DNA from 4 places in the Rhizobium sp. SAFR-030 genome. Region 2 is predicted to be linked to each of the others. Evidence: predicted binding sites of a transcription regulator. Region 2 holds the regulator's gene; each other region holds the start of a gene.

Region 1 (4,317 bases), on a different contig from region 2:
GCTGGCAGGCGCCATCCTCGGTATGGAAGCGGTAGGCCCAGACGAGGCCCGGCACGGACTGCACGATGGGCAGCATGAAAAGGTATTCCTTAGAAAAGCGGCCGCTGAAAGCGGTCGAGGGTCGCGCCGGTCTCGCCGACGCGACCCTCGTTAATCAGCAGGATCAGCCGATCATTGCATTGTCGTTGCGCTTGACCGCAATGACCGTCGAGCGCGGCAGCTTGCCTTCGCCGTCCGGGAACGGTGCGTCGGGGTGCTGGATGCCGACGAAGTGGGTGCGCTTGTCGGCCGACCATGTCTGGCCGGTCACTTCGGCACCCTTCGGTGCAGTCAGGAAACGCTCGATGCGGCCGGTTGCCGGATCGCCTGCGAGCATCTGGTTGTTGCCCTGGCCGGCGAAGTTGCCCTCGTTGGTTTCCTCGCCATCCGTCTGGATCCACAACAGGCCGGTCGAGTCGAACATCATCCCGTCCGGCGAGTTGAACATGTTGCCTTCGTTGATGTTGCTCGAACCCGCATATCCGTCCTTGTGAACGGTCGGATTGCCGGCCATGACGAACAGGTCCCACTTGAACTTGCTGTCCGCGTGGTCGGCATTCTCCGGATACCAGCGGACGATCTGGCCGTATTCGTTCTTCTCGCGCGGATTGACGGCGTTCAGCGCCAGGACTTCGCCGCCGGCATTGGTGCGCGGCTTGCCGTCCTTGGAGACGCCGCGATAGCTGTTGTTGGTGAGCGCGCAGTAGGCTTCGATGGCAACCGGGTTGATCGCCACCCATTCCGGACGGTCCATCGTCGTCGCGCCGACCTTGGAGGCTGCCTGGCGGGTGAAGACGCAGATCTCGTCCATCTTCATGCCGGTCGTCTCCGGCGTCAGCGCCAGCCATTCGCCGGTGCCTTCGTCGGAGAATTTTGCGACGTAGAGGGTGCCGTCGTCGAGCAGGCCGGAGGTCTCGCCGCCCGGAACGTAGATGCCGTTCGAGACGAACTTGTAGAGGAACTCGCCGCGCTCGTCGTCGCCCATGTAGACGACCACGCGGCCGTCACGCGCCACCACGACGGCCGCGTTTTCGTGCTTGATGCGGCCGAGCGCGCTGCGTTTGACCGGAACCGACTTGGCGTTCGAGGGATCGATCTCGACGACATAGCCGGCGCGACGCGGTTCATTCGGGTTCTTCGCCACGTCGAAGCGCTCGTCGAACTTCTCGTAGGCGTAGCGGGTCTCGGCCGCGATGCCGTAGCGCTTGTAGTCGTCCGGCATCTTGAAGGCGGCGTCGGTGGTGCCGAAGTAGCCGTTGAAGTTCTCTTCGCAGGTGAGGTAGGTGCCCCACGGCGTGCGGCCGGCACCGCAGTTGTTGAACGTCCCGAGACAGTCGGTGCCGTTGGGATCGGCGGCGGTCTTGATGAGGTCGGAGCCGGCAGCCGGGCCGGTGATCTTCATCGGCGTGTTGTGGTGGATGCGGCGGTTGAACGGGCTGTCGAGCACGATCTGCCAGCCATCTGCACCTTCGGCGACTTCCATCACCGTAACGCCCTGCATGTTCTGCAGGATGCGCACTTCATCAATGTTCTGCGGGTTGCCCTTCTCGCGATGCGGAAGGTTGATGTCCGGGTTTACGTATTCGTGGTTGATGGCGATCACCTGGTGATCACCGACGACGAACAGTTCCATGCCGTCGGTGTTCTCGCCGAACACCTTGTCGGAATTCTCAAGGCTGACGCCGTTGGCCGGATCGAGGTCGGAGACGTTGGAAAACAGCGGCTGGCCCCATTTGGCAAGCGGCTTCCAGCCATAGCCTTCCGGCACGTGGATCGTATGGTCGGTGGAGATCGGCACCGGCTTGAACGGGATGCGCGAGGCAGCCTGCTGGGCCTCGGCGGAGGTGGAGCTCATCAGGTTGCCGAGCGTTCCGAGCGCGGCGGCAGCCGATCCGAAGGCCACCATGCTGCCGAGAAAGCCGCGGCGCGACACGGCGCGCGCGACGACGCGATCGAATTCGGTTTCGGCAGGCGGCGGGGTCTGCAGTTCATCCCATGCGTCCCAGGAAAGCTGGCTCTTGTCGATCCCGGTCTCGTCCGTCTTGCTTATCTCGTTCTGGCTCATCTTGGTCTCCATCCTTTTGATTGAGGTAGGGCCCTGACGGTTACCGCGACAGCGATGACAGGCATGTGACGTGCGCCGGCAGAAGCGTGTCAGCCGTCTTGCATCCCCAACCAAACCGTCCTGCCGAGGCAGAGGGTGACGGAGCCTGCCGTGGCGCGAACGTTGACGTTTACGTAAAAATCGATTAGCCCGGAAAGCTCTAGTCGGCCACGCGCATCCGGGGAAGGGGAGCGTGCGGCCACTGCCTGTGACTGCGGAGGAGCATGCGATGTACAGGGCACCGGTTGAGGATATTGCGTTCACCTTGAAGCATGTCGCGGGTCTCGCAAAGGCCCTCGACGACGGCAGGCTCGGCGATCTTTCGGACGATCTGGTGGATGCCATTCTCTCGGAGGCCGGTCGCTTCGCCTCCGATGAGGTCGCGCCGCTGGGAGCTGTCGGCGACACGCAGGGCGCTCGGCTGGTCGATGGCAAGGTCCTAGTGCCGGATGGCTGGGACGCGCTCTACCGCCACTGGGCAGAGGGCGGCTGGAACAGTCTTGCCGCGCATCCGGATTTCGGCGGTCAGGGTCTGCCGCACATGCTCAACGTCGCGGCTCTGGAGATGTGGAATTCGGGATCGATGGCCTTCGCGCTCGGTCCGACGCTGACCATGGGGGCCGTCGAGGCACTGACGGTGCATGGCTCCGAGGCGCTGAAGGCCGCTTATCTGCCGAAGATGATCTCTGGCGAGTGGACGGGCACGATGAACCTGACCGAGCCGCATGCCGGCTCGGATCTCGGCGTGATGAAAACCCGCGCCGAGCGCCGCGACGACGGCAGCTACCGGATCTTCGGCCAGAAGATCTACATCACCTGGGGCGATCACGAGATCACCGACAACATCATCCATCTGGTGCTGGCGCGGCTGCCGGATGCGCCGGCCGGAACGCGCGGCATCTCGCTGTTCCTGGTGCCGAAATTCCTGCTGGACGCCGACGGAGCGCCGGGCGCCCGCAACGATCTTCACTGCCACTCGCTGGAACACAAGCTCGGCATCCACGGCTCGCCGACCTGCACGATGATCTATGGCGACGGGCGGTTCGGTGAGGAGGCTGGCGCCATCGGCTATCTGATCGGCGAGGAGAACCGCGGCCTCGCCTGCATGTTCACGATGATGAACAATGCTCGCCTCGCCGTCGGCATGCAGGGCGTGGCGATCTGCGAGGCGGCGACCCAGAAGGCGATCGCCTATGCCCGCGAGCGCACCCAGGGCAAGGCGCCCGGCTGGTCCGGCTCGGGCGACAAGGGGGGCATGAGCCCGATCATCGAGCATCCGGACGTCGCCCGCATGCTGCTGACCATGAAGGCGCTGACGCAAGGCGCCCGCGCCATCTGCTATACCTGCGCCCACGCAACCGACATGGGCCACCATTCCGAAGGCGACGAGGCAAAGCAGTGGGCGGAGCGCGCCGCGCTTCTGACGCCGATCGCCAAGAGCTTTGCCACCGATGCCGGCGTCGATGTCGCCTCGCTCGGCATCCAGGTGCATGGCGGCATGGGCTTCATCGAGGAGACCGGTGCCGCCCGCCTGTGGCGTGATGCCCGCATCGCGCCGATCTACGAAGGCACCAACGGCATCCAGGCCGCCGATCTCGTCACCCGAAAACTGCCGCTGTCGGACGGAAACCAGGTGCGCGGCCTCATCGCAGACCTGAAAGACATCGCCGAACAGGTTCGTTCCGCCAATGATGTCGGTTTCGGCACCACCGCGGAGCGGTTGTCGGCAAGCCTTGCCGATCTCGAAGAGGCAACCGAATGGCTGCTGGCGCGGCTGGCGGACGGCAATGTCGCTGCTGCGCTTTCGGGTGCGACGCCCTACCAGCGGCTTTTCGGGCTGGCGCTCACCGGCGTCTATCTCGCCAAGGGCGCTCTGGTGACCGGTGAAGCCGGCCGCGACCAGCGCCTTCTGCTCTGCCGGTTCGCCGCCGAAAACCTCATCGCCGAGACTGCGGCGCTGAAGGATCGGGTCGTCAACGGTGCCGAAAGCCTGGCCGCTGCCCGCGCCCTGTTTGCCTGAGGAGAGGAAGAGATGACCGACCACATCCTCATCGAACGTCCCGAGGCCCATCCGGGCGTCCTGTTGATCCGCCTCAACCGGCCGGAGAAGAAGAACGCCATCACCGCCGACATGTATCGCCGCATGACGGCAGCCCTCGAGGATGCCGAAAACG
Region 2 (4,317 bases):
CTGCCGACGATCATCATCGCCACCCGCGCCGCATTGAAGGCCGTCCCGCCTTCGATCCGTGCGGCGGCCCTCGGCCTCGGCGCGTCGAAGATGCAGACGATCTTCCACCACGTGCTGCCGCTCGCCATGCCGGGCATCCTCACCGGCACGATCATTGGCCTGGCACACGCGCTCGGTGAAACCGCGCCGCTGCTGCTCATCGGCATGGTGGCCTTCGTTGCCAACTATCCGACCACGCCGATGGATCCGTCGACGGCGCTGCCGGTGCAGATCTACATGTGGGCCAACGAGGCGGAACGCGCTTTCGTGGAACGCACGTCCGGAGCAATCATCATCCTGCTCCTGTTCCTGATCGTAATGAATGTCGGCGCAATCCTGTTGCGTCGTCGCTTCGAACGGCGTTGGTAGAAGGAGACGGACAATGAACATGATGTCTGAAGCTGCAGTTGAGAAGGCGCTGGATCAGAAAATGAATGACGTTTCCTACAAGATGGTGGGCAAGGACGTATCGGTTTACTACGGCGAGAAGCGCGCGCTGTTCGATGTGAACCTGAACGTCCGCGAAAACACCGTGACCGCGCTGATCGGACCGTCGGGTTGCGGAAAGTCGACCTTCCTGCGATGCCTCAACCGCATGAACGACACCATTGAGCAGTGCCGCGTCACCGGCCGCATCGTGCTCGATGGCGAGGACGTCTACGACCCTTCGATCGACGTCGTTGAACTGCGCGCCCGCGTCGGCATGGTGTTCCAGAAGCCGAACCCGTTCCCCAAGTCGATCTACGAGAACGTCTCCTACGGTCCGCGCATTCATGGCCTCGCCAGGAACCGCGCCGACATGGACCAGATCGTTGAGGCAAGCCTGCAGCGCGCCGGCCTTTGGAACGAGGTAAAAGATCGCCTGCTGGAATCCGGCACCGGCCTGTCCGGCGGCCAGCAGCAGCGTCTGTGCATCGCCCGCGCCATCGCCGTGTCGCCGGAAGTCATCCTGATGGATGAGCCGTGCTCGGCGCTTGATCCGATCGCGACGGCCAAGGTCGAGGAGCTCATTCACGAGCTGCGCGCCAACTACACGATCGTCATCGTTACCCACTCAATGCAGCAGGCTGCCCGCGTTTCACAGCGCACCGCCATGTTCCACCTCGGCCAGCTCGTCGAGGAAGACGATACCGACAAGATGTTCACCAATCCGGATGACCAGCGCACGCAGGACTACATCATGGGCCGTTTCGGCTGATCAGACAGCGCCGCCTGCCACTGGTTCCATTCGTCCGAGGAGAGACACATGCCATCCCATATCATGTCGGCTTATGATGAAGAGCTGAAGTACCTCAATCGCCGCATCTCCGAGATGGGCGGCCTGGCCGAGCAGATGTGCTCGGACGCCGTGCGGGCGCTCGTCAATTCCGACAGTGCTCTCGCGCAGAAGGTCATCTCCGACGACGTTATTCTCGATCATGCCGAGCGCGAGATCCAGGAGAAGGTGATCGTCACCATCGCCAAGCGCCAGCCGATGGCGGCGGACCTGCGCGAGATCATCGGCACGCTGCGCATCGCCGCCGATCTCGAACGGGTCGGCGATCTCGGCAAGAACACCGCCAAGCGGGTGATCGCAGTGCAGGGCACCGGCGTACCGCGCAAGCTGGCCCGCGGCCTGGAGCATCTGTCCGACCTGGCGCTGGTGCAGCTGAAGGAAGTGCTGGACGTCTATTCGCACCGGTCTGCCCAGAAGGCCGAGGCGATACGCCAGCGCGATGAAGAGATCGACGCGATGTACACCTCGCTGTTCCGCGAGCTCCTCACCTACATGATGGAGGATCCGCGCAACATCACCACCTGCACGCATTTGTTGTTCTGCGCCAAGAACATCGAGCGCATCGGTGACCACGCGACAAACATTGCCGAGACCATCTACTACATGGCGACCGGCGCCCAGCCTGTCGGCGAGCGGGCCAAGGACGACAGCTCCAACATGCTCGGCGCTGTGGCCGAATAGCTGCGCGGACCTGTAGGAGTTCCTGATTATGCTGCCGAAGATTTCTGTCGTCGAGGACGAGGAGGCGCTCAGCGTTCTCCTTCGCTACAACCTGGAAGCTGAAGGTTACGAGGTGGAGACGATCCTGCGCGGCGACGAGGCGGAGATCCGTCTTCAGGAGCGCGTGCCGGATCTGCTTATCCTCGACTGGATGCTGCCGGGGGTGTCCGGCATCGAGCTCTGCCGACGGCTGCGCATGCGTCCGGAGACCGAGCGTCTGCCGATCCTCATGCTCACCGCCCGCGGCGAGGAAAGCGAACGTGTCCGCGGTCTGGCGACCGGTGCCGACGATTACGTCGTCAAGCCGTTCTCGACGCCGGAACTGATGGCGCGCGTCAAGGCGATGCTGCGCCGCGCGCGTCCTGAAGTCCTGTCCAGCGTGCTTCGCTGCGGCGATATCGAGCTCGACCGCGATACGCACCGCGTGCACCGCAAGGCCCGCGAAGTGCGTCTGGGGCCGACGGAGTTCAGGCTGCTGGAATTCCTGATGGCGTCGCCCGGCCGCGTTTTCTCGCGCTCTCAGCTTCTCGACGGCGTCTGGGGGCACGACATCTATGTCGATGAGCGCACTGTCGACGTGCATGTCGGTCGTCTTCGCAAGGCCCTGAACTTTTCCAACATGCAGGACGTGATCCGCACCGTGCGCGGCGCCGGCTATTCCATGGAAGCCTGACGCTTAGAGGCGATCCGCCTGTCCTGACGAAGCCCGGCCGACAGGTCGGGCTTTTTCGTGGGCCGCGGGCGAACGTCCGGTCCGGCCGGACGCAGGCCACAAAAAAACGGGCACAAGGCCCGTTTTCACCAGTGCATCGACTGTGCTCGTATCAGGCACGTGCGGCCGCGGACTTGCGGCGCTCGGTGACCGGCTGGTAGGCAAGCCGTGCGTGGTACTTGCAGTAAGGCGAGTTGTCGCAGGATTCAGCGCCGCAGAAGTGGAAGTCGTCCTTCAGCGGATCGCCGACCGGCCACTTGCAGGTGCGTTCGGTCAGCTCGGTGAGGACGAGGCGGCGCGCCATCGGGACCACGACATTGGTCGTCACCAGCTGGGTGGCGTTGATCGCCTCGATCTGGAAGTCTTCCTTGACCGCGGTTGCACCCATCGGACGGCCGATGGTGCGTGCCGGTACAACGTTCGGGCGAGCGGTGTAGGCCGGAGCGCGTGGCACCGGCGCAGTGCGCTTGGGCGTGCGGGCGGCAGCCGAAGTCCCGCCGGCCTTGATGCGGCCCGGCAGGTTGAGGCGATGCACCTTGCCGATCACCGCGTTGCGGCTGACGCCGCCAAGCTGGGCAGCGATCTGGCTGGCGCTGAGCCCTTCGGCCCATAACCGCTTCAATCTCTCGACGCGTTCGTCTGTCCAATTCATGCTGTCTCTCCGCCTTGAGCACACATCAGCAAGACAGAATCTCTCACCGTTACGACGAAACCAATTTCGTCGCGCATACTACATCTATACTTTTGGTGACTAGTTCCGCCGCATGCAGTCTAGTAATTGATCTTTAACCTAGAGGGCGGTGGACTCGCTGACAAGAGTCGTACGAATCGCTGCGAATCGATTTCCGGGTTTTCCCCAACTTGCTGCCAGACAGAGTCTTTTTTGCCACAGCGGCCGAAACCTGCGCCGTAACCGCCATGGCCCGGCAATGCGCCGGAATTGGAGCGATTTGTTGACAGCCGTCGGCGGAATGCGGATAGTGCAGCCGCCGCCCGCTGGGGCGGCATTTTTGATTTCGGCGGACGTTGCCGCCGCACAGATGATGATGCCCAAGGAGTGCTGTCGCCATGGCTGAAGCCGCGCTTTTCGACACGTTTGCACGGGCCCCTCTGCGCTTCGAGCGTGGTGAAGGGGTTTGGCTGGTGACGGAGACGGGCGAGCGCTATCTCGATTTCGGCGCAGGCGTCGCGGTCACCTCCTGCGGCCACGCCAATCCGCATCTTGTCGAGGCGCTGAAGGCGCAGGCCGACAAGGTCTGGCACCTTTCCAATCTCTACGAGATCCCCGAGCAGGAGCGGCTGGCACAGCGGCTGGTCGAGGCGACCTTCGCCGACAAGGTGTTCTTCACCAATTCCGGCGCGGAAGCCCTGGAATGCGCCATCAAGACCGCCCGCCGCTACCATTACTCCAAGGGTCATCCCGACAAGTTCCACATCATCACCTTCGAGGGCGCCTTCCACGGTCGGACCATTGCGACGATCGCTGCCGGCGGCCAGGAAAAGTATCTCGAAGGCTTTGGCCCGAAGGCGCCCGGTTTCGATCAGGTGCCGTTCGCCGATATCGAGGCCC
Region 3 (4,317 bases), 320 kb from region 2:
TCACCTCCCCCGCCGGCTCCGTCGAATTCGCAGCACTCGCCGCTCAGGCACGCATTGTCCACGTCATCGGCACAACCGGCTGCTCGACTGCCGACGGCGACAAGATCGCCGCGGCCGCGCGGCATGCGCGGGTGGTCAAGTCCGGCAATATGAGCCTCGGCGTCAATCTGCTCGGCGTGCTCGTCGAACAGGCCGCGAAGGCACTTCCGGCCAGCGGCTGGGACATCGAAGTGCTGGAAATGCACCACAAGCACAAGGTCGACGCGCCTTCCGGCACGGCGCTTCTGCTGGGTGAAGCCGCAGCCTCCGGGCGCGGCATCGACCTGGCCGCCCAGGCGGTGAGGGTCCGCGATGGCCATACGGGCGCCAGGAGCGAAGGCACGATCGGCTTTGCGGCCCTGCGCGGCGGCTCGGTCATCGGCGAGCACTCGGTCATCCTTGCCGGCGAAGGGGAACTCGTGACCCTCTCCCACAGCGCTCTCGATCGGTCGATCTTCGCCCGCGGCGCGATTGCCGCCGCACTGTGGGCACGGCCGGAAAAGCCCGGCCTCTACTCGATGCTCGACGTGCTCGGGCTTACCCGCTAACTCTCAGATCATAGACCTTCCTGGAGGAATTCATGACCGGCACACTCGTCCTCGTTCGCCACGGTCAGAGCGACTGGAACCTGAAGAACCTGTTCACCGGCTGGAAGGACCCGGAACTCACCGAGCTCGGCGTGCAGGAAGCGAGTTCCGGCGGCGTGGCCCTGGCGGCAACCGGGATCAAGTTCGACATCGCCTTCACGTCCGAACTTAAGCGTGCGCAGGAAACCTGCCGGATCGTGCTCGACAAGGTCGGCCAGAGCGACCTGGAAACGATCCGCGACGTGGCGCTCAACGAGCGCGACTACGGCGATCTCTCAGGTCTCAACAAGGATGACGCGCGCGCAAAGTGGGGCGAAGAACAGGTGCACATCTGGCGCCGCTCATACGACATCCCGCCGCCGGGCGGCGAAAGCCTGCGCGATACCGGTGCACGGGTCTGGCCTTACTATCTGACGGAGATCCTGCCGCGCGTGCTGCGTGGCGAAAAGGTTCTGGTTGCCGCACACGGCAACTCTCTGCGGTCGCTGGTGATGGTCCTCGACCGGATGAGCAAGGCGGAAATCCTCAAGCTCAACCTCGCGACCGGCGTTCCGATGGTCTACCGGCTCAATGCCGATTCGACCGTCGCTTCCAAGCAGGTGCTGGGCGACATGTCCGGCGCTCACTAGGCGGCGAGCAGCACAAGACGGTGGAATGCGCGTCGTTTCCGGGCGCATCCCCTACTTGGCGTACCAGTAGGCCGTGAGAACGCCGCTGGCGGCAAAGATCGAAATGAAGGTGGTGAAGATAACGGTTGCGTCCATGATCCTGTCTCCTTTTACGAGCGGTCAACGCAGCGAGTATCAATTTCGTTGCATCCCCTCTTGAAGACCCATCACATCCGGCTGAGCTGACACGTCGATGTCATGATCGCAGCTTAGCTGTCGCTGCCTCGCAGACAGGTCGCCGACAGGGCTGAACCCGGCTGCGGCGCTTCAATCAGGTGACATTTCGCATGCGTTACGCCGTCTATTTCACTCCACCCGAAGCACATCCGCTGACCAGCGCCGCTGCAATCTGGCTTGGACGCAATGCTTTCGATGACGCGAAGCCATCGATTTCAGTCCCGCAGACCGATCTCGCCCACGATCAATGGCTGACGGCAACGGCGGAACCGCGCCGCTACGGCTTTCACGCGACGCTGAAGGCACCGTTCTTGCTTCCCCCCGATATGCAGGCGCACACGCTTCACGAGGCGTTCCGCAGCTTTTGCCGGGCGACCTCGGCAACCGTCATCCCAAGGCTGGTGCTGGCCCAGCTGGGTCCGTTCTTCGCTCTTGTTCCGGATGGCGAGTGCCACGCCGTGGCAGAGCTTGGCGCGTCCTGCGTTCAGGCCTTCGAACCCTACCGCGCCCCGCTCTCAGAGGCCGACATGGCGCGCCGCAAGCCTGAGCGGCTCACCGCCCGCCAGCGCGAGAACCTGGAACGCTGGGGCTACCCTTACGTCTTTGACGAGTTCCGCTTCCACATGACCTTGACCGGGCCGATCGAGGCCGCCGACCAGCCGCGGATGCGGGCGATCCTCGAGGAGCGCTTCGCCCCCTTCATCGGCCAGCCGCTTAAGATCGAGCACATTGCATTGTTTGTCGAGGAAGAGCGCGGATCGCCGTTCAAGGTCGCCGAGCTTCTGCCGCTCGCCTAGCCGCGAGCGGCGCGGTTGCTACCACATGGATCCGTTTGCCAAGATCAGTGGGCTTCGTCCCAGTTCAGCGCGGCGCGGGCATCGACCTTCAACGGCACCCGCATATCGAGCGCCGGCATCGCTGAATGCTCCATCGTCCGCACGATGACCGGCATCGCCGCGTCGATCGCATCCTCCTCGACCTCGAAGATCAGTTCGTCATGCACCTGCAAGAGCATCCGCGCACGCTCCGCGAGGCCTGACTTTTCCAGCGCCGGCTCGATCTGTACCATGGCCCGGCGGATGATGTCGGCGGCCGAGCCTTGGATCGGCGCGTTGATCGCCGCCCGCTCGTTGAACGCGCGCACCGACGGGTTGGACGACTTGATTTCCGGATAGTGGGCGCGGCGGCCGAAGATGGTTTCGACATAGCCATGTTCGCGGGCAAATGCCTTGGTGCTTTCCATATAGTCGCGGATGCCCGGGAAGCGCTCGAAATAGCGCTTGATGTAGTCGCCCGCCTCGGACCTCTCTATCGACAGCTGATTGGCGAGACCGAAGGCCGAGATGCCGTAGATGATGCCGAAGTTGATTGTCTTGGCGCGGCGGCGCACATCCGCCGACATGCCATCCACCGGAACGCCGAACATCTCGGATGCCGTCATCGCGTGGATGTCCACGCCATCGGCAAAGGCCTGGCGCAGCTGCGGGATGTCGGCGACATGGGCAAGCACGCGCAGTTCGATCTGGCTGTAGTCGGCCGACAGCAGCCTGTGGCCGGGCGTCGAGACGAAGGCGGTGCGGATCTTGCGGCCTTCGGCATTGCGGACCGGAATGTTCTGCAGGTTCGGCTCAGACGAGGAGAGGCGCCCGGTCGAGGTTGCCGCCATCGAGTAGCCGGTATGCACGCGCTTCGTCTCAGGATGCACGTAGCCCGGCAGCGCATCGGTGTAGGTGGACTTGAGCTTGGTCAGCTGGCGCCAGTCGACGATCTTGCGCGGCAGCGGCTCGCCCTGGGCTGCAAGATCCTCGAGCACCTGCGCTGACGTGGACCACTGGCCGGTCTTCGTCTTCGACCCGCCCGCAAGCCCCATGCGGCCGAACAGGATGTCGCCAAGCTGCTTTGGCGAGCCGATGTTGAAGCGCTCCCCGGCAAGCTGGTAGATCTCGTCCTCGAAGGCTGCTGCCTTCTGCGCCAGCTCGCCGGAAAGCCTCGACAGAATCTGGCGGTCGACGGTGATGCCGCGCTCTTCCATGCGCGCCAGAACCGGCACCAGCGGCCGTTCAAGCCGCTCGTAGACGCGCGTCAGACCTTCGGCCGCCAGCCGCGGCTTCAGAACGAGCCATAGCCGCAGCGTCAGATCGGCGTCCTCAGCGGCATACGTCGTCGCCTTGTCGATATCGACGAGGTCGAGCTTGACGGCCGATTTGCCGCTGCCGGCAACTTCCTTCAGCGGGATCGGCGTGTGACCCAGCCACCGCTCGGCGAGCGGCTCCATGGCATGATTGCCCTGGCCTGCCTCCAGCACATAGGAGATCAGCATGGTATCGTCGAAGCTCTGCATGGTGATGCCATGCCGCTTCATCAGCAGGTAGTCGTATTTGAGGTTCTGCGCGACCTTCAGCACCGCCGGGTCTTCCAGCAGATCCTTCAGAGCCGCAAGGCCTTGGGCCAGCGGCACCTGGTTGTCGACGAGCTTCACGCCCTCGCTGAACAGATCGTCGGAGCCGCTCTTGTGGGCGAGCGGCACGTAAGCGGCACGGATGGTCGAAGCCGCAGGACCCGTCCGATTGTCCTGCACGGCCAGCGAGACGCCGACAAGTTCCGCCTGCATCGGGTCGATCGACGTGCTTTCGGCGTTGAAGGCGACGATGCCGGTGTCGCGGGCCGCAGCGATCCACGTGTTGAGGGTCTCGATATCGCGGATCGTCACGTAGCCGCTGTGATCGATCGGGTGACCGGAAAACGCTTCGTGGCGGGCGGCGGCCACGTCTGCCGCACGGCCGCCGTCGAGAGAGGCTTTCGCCTTGCCGGATGTCCTGGCCAAGGTCACCGGAGCGCTTGGCTGG
Region 4 (4,317 bases), on a different contig from region 2:
ATCTCGACCTCGACGAGACCGATGCGCGCTTCGCCGACAAACGGATGCGTTCGGCCATAGCCACGCTGCGTCGAATAGGCGAGCGACAGCAGAAAGCCTTCGTCCCCACGGGCAAGCGCCTGTAGCCGCTGGTCGCGATCGACTGGAAAGCTGGTCGGATCGCGGGTCAGGTCGGCGGGCTCCTTGTCCGAGCGCACGTCCGGTTCGATCAGGCCTTCACCGTTCAGGATGTCGGTGACCCGTGGGAATGCCTTGCCCTCAGCAAGTTCTCGCCGTGGCGGCGGATCGACCGGCTCGTCGCCTGCCATGGCGGGATCGATCAGGCGGTGCGTATAGTCGAAGGTGGGCCCAAGAAGCTGACCGCCTGGAATATCCTTGTAGGTCGCCGAAACCCGCCGCTCGATCTGCATGGAACCCGTTTCGACCGGCCGCGAGTAGCCGAATCTCGGCAGCGTCGTGCGATAGGCGCGCAGCAGGAAGATCGCCTCGATGAGGTCGCCGCGCGACTGGCGCACGCACATGGCAGCAAGCTCAGGATCGTAGAGCGAGCCTTCGGCCATCACCCGGTCGACGGCCAGCGACAGCTGCCCCGCCACCTGCGCCAGTGTCAGCGCCGGAACGTCACGATCGCCGCGCCGGCGATCGGCAAGAAGTTTGTGAGCCTTGTCGATGGCGGCTTCGCCGCCCTTTACCGCTACATACATCGGTTTCAGATCTCCCTGATGCGCGTCGTGCGCGGCAAGGCGAGCGCGTCGCCGTTGCAAACGAGGACGAGGTCCAGCCCGAGCGGGTAGGCGGCATGGTTACCTTGAGCCCAGGCGACAAACTCTGGGGCAAGCCCGTCAGGCGCGATCTGGCGGGTCGTCTCGATGCCGGGGCCGGACAGTTCAAGCGGTGTTCCGCCGGTCAGCGACCGCACCGGCAGCAGCAAGGTGGCGGAACGGTCCGGGTAGTTGACCGTGCCGTGGGAAAAATCCTCCCACTGCGCCGGATGGCTGCCTTCGGACAGGACCACCAGTGCGGCTTTGGACGGATCGGACGCGGCGGGAGCGCCGGTATGGAAGGTCAGCCAGGCGGCTGCGTCCTGCGTTGCCTCGCCTTCGAACCAGACAGGGGTGTCGTAGTCGGCAAGCGTCAGCAGGATCGCCGAGGCGGCTGCACCGAGCGGTGCCGGGCCTGCTGCGTGACCGGAGAGCGAAGCCACCGTGCCGGGGCTGGAAAACGCGTCCATGATGGCCCGGAAGACCGCCTGGGACGTATAGACGGGATCGCCGAAGCCGCCGTCAAAGGAAACGTTCTGCATCAGTCTTCTCCCCGCGCGACGGTGAAGAAGTCGACGAGGGTCGCCTCGGTCTCCTCGGCGCGCCGCAGCTTTTCTGCATTGATAAGTTCGAAAGCGGGGCGCAGGATCTCGTCGTCGATGCGTCCGACCCAGGCGTTCAACTGGCGGACGGCATCCAGATGCGCGACGATCTGCGCCTTGCGCTGGTCGCGGCCGAGGATGATCGAATGTCCTACCTCGCCGCTGGCGATCTTGACCGTCGCACGCGTGACACTTGCTTCGCCCAGATTGAATGCGGCGCCGCCGCCACCGGCTCGGCCACGGATCATCACGGTGCCGATCTCCGGCCCGCGAACCGGCGTGACGGCCGGCAGATCGGAGCCGAGCAGCGCGTAACGCTCTGCCAGCATCTCGGCCGGCGCGGCGGCAAGAATGTCGAGCGCCTGTTTTCGACTGAATGTTTCTGAACCCACGGCGGCAAACCTTTGTCATCAACAGCAGAGTTGTCTATTTGTTTAGACAATCGGATATGTTTACGTTATACCCGGTGAATGATGACGATTGAATGACGCGCTGAGGGAAACGGCATGAACGGAACGGATGACGGGATCTCGCGCTGGCGCCGGGTGGCGGACGAACTCCGGAGTGCGGTGTCTATGGGAGAGTTTGCCGATCAACTGCCGCCGGAGACGGAACTGGCGTCGCGCTTCGGCGTCAACCGGCACACGGTGAGGCGTGCCATTGCCGCGCTCTCGGTCGAGGGTTTGCTGCGGGCGGAGCGCGGGCGAGGGACCTTTGTCAACGCCGTCCCGCAGCGGATCGTCTATCCGATCGGAGCGCGAACGCGCTTCTCCGAAAACATGATGCGCCAGTCGCTCGAGCCGTCGGGGCGCCTCATCCAGGCCGACATCGTCGCAGCTGATGCGGCCCAGGCCCGGCTATTCGGCTGCCGCATGGGCGCGCCGCTGCACCGGCTCGAACGGCTGTCGGTGGTCGATGGCGCGCCTCTGTCGCGATCGACGTCCTGGTTTTCGGCCGGTCGGTTCCCGGGCATCATCGCCGCCTATGCCGAGAGCGGATCGATCACCAAAGCATTGCTGCAGGAGGGGCTGGCGGACTACCGGCGGAAGGAGACGCGGCTGACGGCAGAGCGGATCACCGCGCGCGATGCGGAATTTCTCCAGTGCGCTGCCGACAGCATCGTCCTTGTCAGCCGTGCGCTCGATGTCGATGCGGAGGACCGCACGGTTCAGAGCGTGGTGACCCGGTTTTTGGCGGACCGCATGGAACTCGTGTTCGCAAATCCCTCCGGACAGTCCTGAACGATCAGTTACCCGATCAGGCGTTAGCGTCGTTCAGCCGGCCGCCGGCCGAGGCTGCTTTTTCGTCATTGGCGGGTGCGGCGGTCGGCTTGCCGTAGAGTCCGATATTGGCATCGCCCCAGGCCTTCAGCGATAGAAGGATAGGCTCCATGCTCCGGCCGAGCGGCGACAAGCTGTACTCCACCTTCGGCGGCACCTGGGCATAGACCTTGCGCTCGATCAGCCCGTCGCTTTCCAATTCGCGCAGCTGATTGGTCAGCATGCGCGGCGTCACATTGACGATCTGCCTGTGGATCTCGTTGAAGCGCAGCGTGCCGTCGAGCAGGTGGTAGAGGATCACCGACTTCCATTTTCCGTCGATAAGGCCGACGGCGGCTTCCACCGAACAGCCCGGACTACAGTCGAAGCGCGAGTGCCGGACCTTGGCCATCACACTATCCTTTCTGATAGTATTAGCGTTGCTTGTGCGTATTGCAGTTTTCCGAGGCTAGCACATTTTGAGGCGACAACAACTGCCGTCAAAGGAGAAGACGATGAAGGCGATCGGATACAGGATCCCCGGTGCAATCGATCGGGATGATGCACTTGTGGATATCGAACTCGAGCGGCCGCGCGCATCTGGTCGCGACATCCTGGTTCAGGTGGCGGCTGTCGCCGTCAACCCGGCCGACACCAAGGTTCGCCGTAGCGCCCGGCCTGAAGACAATGGCTGGAAAGTCCTCGGATGGGATGCCGTCGGCACGGTCGCCGAAGTCGGACCGGACGTCACAGCGTTTCAACCCGGCGACGAGGTATTCTACGCCGGCGCCCTCGGCCGCCCGGGTGCCAACAGCGAGTTCCACATCGTCGATGAGCGGATCGTCGGCCACAAGCCGAAGACACTGTCGAATGCCGAGGCCGCCGGGCTGCCGCTGACGGCGGTAACGGCTTGGGAAATGCTGTTCGACCGGCTGGACGTCCGCAAGCCGGTTCCGGGCGCCGCGAACGCCATCCTCATCATCGGCGGGGCAGGCGGGGTAGGCTCCATCGCCATCCAGCTGGCGCGGGCGCTGACCGACCTGACGGTGATCGCCACGGCATCGCGCCCTGAGACCCAGGCATGGGTCAAAGATCTCGGTGCTCATCACGTGATCGATCATAACCAGCCGCTTGCTGCCCAGGTGGAAGCACTCGGCATCGGCGCTCCGGCCTTCGTGTTCTCCACCACCGAAACCCACCGGCATCTGAAAGAGATCATCGATCTGATCGCGCCACAGGGCCGGTTCGGGCTGATCGACGATCCGGACGTTCTCGATGTGGTGGGCTTCAAGCGCAAGGCGGTCTCCATCCACTGGGAGCTGATGTTCACTCGCAGCCTCTTCGAAACGCCCGACATGGGCGAGCAGGGCGCGCTTCTGAACGAGGTGGCAAAGCTGATCGACGACGGGCGGATCCGCACCACCGTCACCGAGGTGCTCAAGCCCATCAACGCCGAAAACCTCAGGAAGGCGCACGCGACGATCGAAAGCGGCAGGGCCAAAGGCAAGATCGTGCTGGAAGGGTTCTAACCCTTGTGGCGCGCCGCCCAGGTTGGCGCGCCGCACTCACCGTGCCAAAAGCTGAAAACGATCAATAACGATCATCAAAATGATTGACATTGATCTTCCGTCCATCGATAGTTTGGTCAGTTCAAGCAAGACGAACGGCCACCGATGAAAAGCGACCGCGCTCAAG

What was found. Region 2 encodes PhoB, which activates phosphate uptake and scavenging genes when phosphate is short. Its sites were predicted from a motif close to TGTCATNNANCTGTCAT; they were not measured.
Region 1: a site for PhoB is predicted at 2,159-2,175, ahead of ACR65N_RS04365 (PhoX family protein). Genes of this name have one in related genera too.
Region 3: a site for PhoB is predicted at 1,477-1,493, ahead of ACR65N_RS16195 (DUF1045 domain-containing protein). Genes of this name have one in related genera too.
Region 4: a site for PhoB is predicted at 1,837-1,853, ahead of phnF (phosphonate metabolism transcriptional regulator PhnF). Genes of this name have one in related genera too.

Annotation. Positions count from the first base shown of each region.
Region 1 covers NZ_JBPFDO010000001.1:831,700-836,016, reverse strand. Annotated here, with positions in the region: gene ACR65N_RS04370 (transporter) at 1-76, opposite strand, end outside; gene ACR65N_RS04365 (PhoX family protein) at 164-2,104, opposite strand; gene ACR65N_RS04360 (acyl-CoA dehydrogenase family protein) at 2,373-4,163, shown strand; gene ACR65N_RS04355 (crotonase/enoyl-CoA hydratase family protein) at 4,176-4,317, shown strand, end outside.
Region 2 covers NZ_JBPFDO010000005.1:424,654-428,970, forward strand. Annotated here, with positions in the region: gene pstA (phosphate ABC transporter permease PstA) at 1-408, shown strand, start outside; gene pstB (phosphate ABC transporter ATP-binding protein PstB) at 422-1,237, shown strand; gene phoU (phosphate signaling complex protein PhoU) at 1,286-1,996, shown strand; gene phoB (phosphate regulon transcriptional regulator PhoB) at 2,025-2,708, shown strand; gene ACR65N_RS17860 (GcrA family cell cycle regulator) at 2,860-3,399, opposite strand; gene ACR65N_RS17865 (aspartate aminotransferase family protein) at 3,816-4,317, shown strand, end outside.
Region 3 covers NZ_JBPFDO010000005.1:106,615-110,931, reverse strand. Annotated here, with positions in the region: gene dapB (4-hydroxy-tetrahydrodipicolinate reductase) at 1-587, shown strand, start outside; gene ACR65N_RS16200 (2,3-bisphosphoglycerate-dependent phosphoglycerate mutase) at 620-1,255, shown strand; gene ACR65N_RS16195 (DUF1045 domain-containing protein) at 1,582-2,268, shown strand; gene polA (DNA polymerase I) at 2,313-4,317, opposite strand, start outside.
Region 4 covers NZ_JBPFDO010000002.1:729,125-733,441, forward strand. Annotated here, with positions in the region: gene ACR65N_RS09025 (carbon-phosphorus lyase complex subunit) at 1-704, opposite strand, end outside; gene phnH (phosphonate C-P lyase system protein PhnH) at 710-1,303, opposite strand; gene phnG (phosphonate C-P lyase system protein PhnG) at 1,303-1,755, opposite strand; gene phnF (phosphonate metabolism transcriptional regulator PhnF) at 1,870-2,604, shown strand; gene ACR65N_RS09045 (winged helix-turn-helix transcriptional regulator) at 2,621-3,034, opposite strand; gene ACR65N_RS09050 (zinc-binding alcohol dehydrogenase family protein) at 3,138-4,151, shown strand; gene ACR65N_RS09055 (DeoR/GlpR family DNA-binding transcription regulator) at 4,296-4,317, shown strand, end outside.